Regions from separate parts of the Blautia acetica genome, predicted to be linked through region 1. Evidence: predicted binding sites of a transcription regulator. Region 1 holds the regulator's gene; the other holds the start of a gene.
What was found. The regulator Rex, encoded in region 1, represses fermentation and respiration genes when NADH is low (regulators of the CRP and FNR family bind a similar motif). The targets are predictions, from matches to a motif close to ATTGTTAANTANTTAACAAT.
Positions count from the first base shown of each region.

Region 2: the regulator Rex is predicted to act here: its motif matches at 1,460-1,479, upstream of WBS51_RS08715 (cobalt transporter).

Region 1 covers NZ_JBBEWO010000010.1:47,315-50,734, reverse strand. The annotation lists gene abc-f (ribosomal protection-like ABC-F family protein) at 1-1,214, opposite strand, end outside; gene WBS51_RS08395 (redox-sensing transcriptional repressor Rex) at 1,379-2,026, shown strand; gene WBS51_RS08390 (NAD(P)H-hydrate dehydratase) at 2,110-3,420, shown strand, end outside.
Region 2 covers NZ_JBBEWO010000011.1:13,217-16,636, forward strand. The annotation lists gene WBS51_RS08705 (methylenetetrahydrofolate reductase) at 1-839, opposite strand, end outside; gene WBS51_RS08710 (CooT family nickel-binding protein) at 897-1,079, opposite strand; gene WBS51_RS08715 (cobalt transporter) at 1,083-1,415, opposite strand; gene WBS51_RS08720 (aldo/keto reductase) at 1,816-2,652, shown strand; gene WBS51_RS08725 (NAD(P)H-dependent glycerol-3-phosphate dehydrogenase) at 2,731-3,420, opposite strand, start outside.

The DNA.
Region 1 (3,420 bases):
TCCATGTGGAGTACATGGTGTTCCTGGTCGTAGTATCCGATATGTACTTTGCTGCCCAGGCGGAAGCTGCCGTTGTCCGCAGGAATCACCTGATTTAAAATTTTTAAAATCGTGGTTTTTCCCGTCCCGTTGCTTCCGATAATAGCCACCCGCTCACCCCGCTTAATCTGAAAGTTTAAATCCTCAAAAAGCGGGAGAGAGGGAAAGGACTTGGTAAGGTGTTCTACAGTCAGCACATCGTTGCCGCTTATCACCCGAGGCTTTAAAGTAATCCGCATGGAATCGTCCACTTCCACAGGCTTTTCCAATACTTCTATTTTATCCAGCATTTTTTCCCGGCTTTCTGCCCGCCGTATGGATTTTTCCCGGTTAAAAGACTTTAATTTGGCAATGACGGCTTCCTGGTGTTTGATTTCCTGCTGCTGGTTTAAGTAAGCCTGATACGCGGCTCTTCGAAGCATAGCCTTTTTTTCACTGTAGGCGCTGTAGTTTCCTGTAAAAGACGTAACTTTTGTATTGTCAATTTCCACAATTTTCGTGGCGACCTTATCCAGGAAATAGCGGTCATGGGATACAATAAAGACAGCCCCCGGATAGTTCAAAAGATAGGTTTCCAGCCACGCAATGGAATCCATGTCCAAATGGTTGGTAGGCTCGTCCAGAAGGATGATATCCGGCTTGGATAAAAGAAGACGGCCAAGGGCCACACGGGTTTTCTGTCCCCCGGAAAGTGTGGAAATCATTTTGCCGAAATCTTCCTCTGCAAAGCCAAGTCCCTTTAAGACTCCGGTCAGTTCACTTTTGTAGGCATACCCGTTTTCCAGTTCAAACTCATGGGTCAGACGGGAATAGGCCTCCATAATCTTGTTCAATTCTTCTCCCTGGGTGTATTTCATCTCTTTCTCCAGCTGACGCATACGCACCTCCATATCCAGAATGTGCTGCTTTACCTGCAAAAGAGCGTCATAAATAGACAAGTCGCTGGTCAGCTCCTGGTGCTGAGCCAGATAGCCCATGGTTTTCCCTTTGGCTAAAATAACCTGCCCGCTGTCCGGGGGAAGTTCCCCCACAATGATTTTAAAAAGCGTGGATTTTCCTGCCCCGTTAATGCCCACCAAAGCGGCTTTTTCCCGCTCTTCAATATGGAAGCTGGCGTCTGCCAGCAGGGTAACGCCATCAAAAGATTTTTCTATATTCTGACATGCAAGTATCATGATAATTATCTCCTTTAAACTCCGTACAGCTACGAAAGCTGTCCTATTTATTATATCGAAAAATACAGGTTTGACAACAGAGAAACGAAAATTAATTGACTTTAATTTAACAATACACTATAATGGAGCGTAGAAATGTGTATTTTGAATACAGGAGGGTTGTTATGGAGGGAAAATCCATTTCAAAGGCAGTAATTAAAAGACTACCCCGATATTACAGATACTTAGGTGAGCTTATAGAAGAAGGCGTAGAACGAATATCCTCCAATGAGTTAAGCGAAAAGATGCGGGTAACCGCGTCTCAGATTCGTCAGGATTTGAATAATTTCGGCGGCTTCGGGCAACAGGGCTATGGATATAATGTTCCCTATTTATATGATGAAATCGGAAAAATTTTGGGACTGGACAAGACGTACCACATGATTATCATTGGTGCCGGCAATCTTGGACAGGCACTTGCCAACTATGTAAAATTTGAAAAAAGAGGCTTTAAAATTGTAGGTATCTTTGATGTGAATCCGGTACTGAAAGGAATTTCCATCAGAGGAAATGAAATCCGTATGATGGACGAGCTTCCAGAGTTTTTAAAAGAGCAGAATGTGGATATAGCCACGCTGACCCTGCCGAAAAACAACGCGGCAGAGACAGCTGATTTACTGGTAAAAAACGGAATTCGGGCTATCTGGAATTTTGCACATCTGGATTTGGATGTACCAGAGGATGTTATCGTAGAAAATGTACATCTTTCCGAAAGTTTAATGCGTCTGTCTTATAATCTGAATTGTTATGAAAACGAACATCCAAAAAAATAACAACGTAAAAAGCTGCTGTAAAATGTAAAAGAGATTTTGCGGCAGCCTTTTCGCTTTACGCAAGGAAAAAGGACGGGTGAAACATGGAGGAGATTGTAACCGGAAAGCAGATGAAGGAACTGGATGCCTACACCATAGAAACCATGGGAGTACCTTCTCTGGTACTTATGGAGCGGGCGGGACTGCAGGTCTTTGAGAGTATGAAAAAAGAGGGGCTTCCCCTTTCAAAAGTGCTGGTGCTGTGCGGTTCCGGAAATAACGGGGCGGACGGTGTGGTCATTGCCCGGCTTTTGTTTCTGGCAGGATATCAGGTACATGTCTGTATTTTGGGAAATCCGGAACATTTTACAAAAGAAATGAAAACGCAGATAGAAATTGGCAGAAATTATGGAATTTCCTTTGTCAAGACTTTCTGTGTACATGAATATACTACTATCGTGGATGCTCTTTTGGGTGTAGGGCTTTCCAGGGAAGTTTCGGGTCTTTACCGGGAAACCATAGAAAAACTACAGGATTTTTCAGGGAAAATCGCAGCCGTGGACATCCCTTCCGGTATTGACGCAGATACAGGAGCGGTATGGGGCTGTGCCGTCAGGGCAGACCTTACCGTTACCTTTGCCTATAAGAAAGCAGGGCTCTGCCTGTATCCCGGTGCAGCCTATGCCGGAAAACTGCTTACGGCAGATGTGGGCATTTACCGCAAAGACAAAAGGTCTCCAGAGCTTTTTGCCTGTACGGACAGGGAACTTAAAAAACTCACCAGAAAACCGGACGGCAATAAGGGCAGCTTCGGCAAGGTCTTTCTGGCCGCAGGCAGCCGGGAAATTTTCGGCGCAGCGTATCTTAGCGGACAGGCTGCTCTGCGAAGCGGCGCAGGTATGCTGAAACTCTGTACGCCAAAAGAAAACAGGGGGTTGTTTACTTGCTTCCCTGAAGCCATGCTGGCACTTTATGAGGACGCTGCGGATATGGAAAACCTGGTGAGAGAAAACCTATGCTGGGCTGATGTGGCCGGCATTGGTCCCGGTCTTGGTACTTCTCCTCAGGCGGAAAGACTTTTAGAGACTCTTTTGAAATACGCAGACAAACCGCTGGTTATTGACGCAGATGGCCTGAATCTGCTAAAGGGTAAGGAAAAGCTTTTAAAAAGCTGTAAAGCTCCGGTGATACTGACCCCTCATCTGGGAGAATTTGCCCGCATGACGGGAATCTCTGTAAAAGAATGGAAGAAAAATCCTCTGACGATTACCAAAGAAACGGCAAAGAAACTGGGTGTCCTGCTGGTGTGCAAAGATGCCAGAACGATTATCAGCCGGGGAACAGAGGAAACCTGTATCAATCTGTGCGGCAATGACGGTATGGCGACAGCCGGAAGCGGAGATGTGCTCACCGGA
Region 2 (3,420 bases), on a different contig from region 1:
CCTTCGATACCGCATGCACGATATTCATCAATCTGACGGATTGTGTATTCAATGCCGGCTTCTCTGAATCTTTCTTTCTTGCCTTCTACATCTGCATCGAATGGATCTTTTACGAATGGGTTCGGGAAAATCCAGTTTCTGGAGATGATTTCGCAAAGTTCACGAGGCATTACGCACGCGTTACGGGACAGAGCCATGTTAATGGTAGCAGCCTGATCTAAGATAGGCATGATACCAACATCTACAGGCATTGTGATTCCTGCGCAGCGGATAGCGTCTAACCAGTATTTGAACTGTTCCATATCCCAGCAAAGCTGTGTCATGATGTAGTCAGCGCCGTTGTCCTGTTTCTGTTTCAAAACAGCGATATCAGCTTCCAGGCTGCGGCAGGAAATATGTCCTTCCGGTGAACCTGCTACTGCGATTTCGATTTTATCACCAAACTCTTTACGAACATATGCCACCAGGTCTGTTGCATAAGCGAAATCGCCGCCGGTACCTGTCCATCCGAAAGGAAGGTCGCCGCGCAGAGCCAGCATATGGTCCACACCGTTGTCCAGGTAATTCTGCAGCTGTTCTTTAATTCCTTCTGCAGTGTTTCCGATACAGGTAAAGTGTGTTACCGGAATCGTTCCTGCGTCTTTAATCATCTTACAGACATCCATGTTCTTTCCAACGTTTGTACCGCCGGCACCGTATGTACAAGAAATATATTCCGGTTTGTACTTGCAAAGATGTTCGATTGTACCTGGAAGATTTTCCATTCCTTTGTCTGTTTTTGGCGGGAAAAGCTCAAAGGAAAGGAGCATTTTCTCTCTCATTGCATCTGATAATTTCATAATTTCTACCTCCGCATATTGTAATATATTATTTTAAGGTTTTACCCTTTAAAATCATTACTCGCAATCCAGCTTTACAAGGCTGTTTGCCAAATCTACCATCAGGATTTTTCCTTCAATCACTTTGGTTTCGCCCATAATATCCCGGAGTATTACTTTATCTCCGTCCACATCAATACGGCTTACCATTTTACAGATTACGGTATTGTCACTTTCTTTCTGAACAGTTGCAAGACACATATTTTAAGCCTCCTTTAAATGTTCTTTTACCAGTGTCAAAGCCAGTCCCAGACGCATATTTCCTTTTTGGAAGTCTGCCACGCCTTCTTTGATTGTCTTTGCCGCATCCTCCATACCCATCTTTTTCAGATTTTCAGCCATCTGGTCCAATTCCTCTGCATGGTGTTCGTTGTGAGACAGCATATAATTCAGCAATGCCACAACTTCGTCTGTGCAGTTTCCGGAACAGCCGTCTTCGCAGCTGCCGCAATGCTCATGGTTATGACCATGGTCGTGATGATGTTCATCTCCTCCATGAGGAATCACATTTCCATTTTCATCTTTAATTAAATGCATATTCCTATCCTTTCTGCGCCCGTTTTTTGGCTTTGGACGCAATGAATGACAATAATTTATCAATTGTTCTCATTATACCTGTTTTCCATATTTTTATCAAGATATTTTATGTTTTTTTCTGTGTCCAACCCGTAAATTTTTTCAAAAATCCCCTCTTGACATCTTGCATTTTGTGCATTTCCCCAAAACTGTTTTTTCTTCTCCCGTTCTCTCTTTGTTTTGTCTGCCCTCCCTCTCCTTTATATTTCCACCGCCATACGGCAGTTTTCCCTCATCTTCCCCACGAATTCTGTATATTTTTGAACAATCTTTTTTTTCATAAAGGAATTTAATAAAATCGTATCACATTTTTCACATTTTCGTGGTATACTAAACAGGAGTTTTTAAGGAGGGTTCGTTTATGTCTTTTGACAACCATGTAATTCAGTTAAACGATACGAAAGAAATGCCCATGCTTGGACTTGGGGTTTATAAAGCAACCGATGACGGAGAATTGAAACAGGCTGTCAGCTCTGCTGCAGCTTTGGGATACCGCTTAATCGACACAGCTTCTTTCTATAAGAACGAAGAGGGCGTTGGAAAAGCCATAAAAGCCCTGGACATTCCCCGTGAAGAATTATTCGTCACTACAAAAATCTGGAATACCGCACAGCGCATTGGAGATATCGAAGACAGTTTCAACCGGAGCCTGGAACGGCTGGGGCTGGACTATGTGGATTTATACATGATTCACTGGCCTGTACCCGGATGCTTCTGCGACACCTGGAAAACCATGGAAAAGCTCCAGGCTGCAGGAAAAATAAAATCTCTTGGTGTATCCAACTTTTCCATACAGGATTTAGAACTGTTAAAAACCGTTTCTGATGTGCTTCCTGCCGTAAACCAGATAGAATTTCACCCCCTGTTCAATCACCCGGAACTGCTTGCTTACTGTCAGACAAACGGTATCGCTATGCAGGCCTATGCCCCTTTAGCAAGAGGCGCCTATCTGCAGAGTCCTCTAATGCTGGAAATCGGCAAACGGTATCAGAAATCTCCGGCCCAGGTAGGTTTGCGCTGGCTCGTCCAGCAGGGAATCGCCGTTATCCCCAAATCTGTACATCCGGAACGTTTAAAAGAAAACAGCGAAATTTTCGATTTTTCTCTTTCTGAAGAAGAGATGACTGCTATCGCTGCCATGGATGCCGGTCAGAGAGTTGCCGGAATCCCCGAGGATATGGTTCCGTACATAAAATAAACTCTGCCCCGTCAAAGCACACACCAGGATTTCTTCCCATATGTGCTTTAACGGGGCAGAATTTTTATATTTCTATCCCTATTCCCAGGCGCTGTCCCAGGATTCTATTTTTTTATCTCTTACCATAAGTTCTCTCACTGCTTCTGCAGGATTTTTTCCCTCAAACAGCACTTTGTTTACCTGATGGATAATCGGCATTTCCACCTGGTACTTCTGGGAGAGTTCCAGCCCCGCCTTTGCAGAATAAACGCCTTCTACCACCATGTTTACTTCTGCCATGGCTTCTTCCATGGTCTTTCCCTGTCCCATGAGAAAACCGGCTTTCCGATTGCGGCTGTGGCGGCTGGCGCAGGTTACAATCAAATCCCCGATACCGGACAGCCCGTAAAAGGTATCGGCTCTGGCTCCCATGGCAATTCCCAGACGGGAAATTTCCGCAATCCCCCGGGTGATTAAAGCCGCCTTGGTATTGTCACCGTATCCCAGTCCATCTGCCGTTCCCGCTGCCAGGGCAATGACATTTTTCAGCGCTCCGCCCAGCTCAATACCCAGAATATCAGGACTGATGTATACCCGAAAAATAGGATTCATAAAAATATTCTGCAGATATTCTGCAATTTCCCATTTCTTTGCACCTACTACACAGGTGGTAGGCAATCCCCGGCTCACTTCTTCTGCGTGGCTGGGTCCGGAGAGAACGCAGGCCTGGGCACCGGGAATCTCTTCTTCTATCATATCCGTCAGCGTGGTGAGTGTATGGGCTTCAAT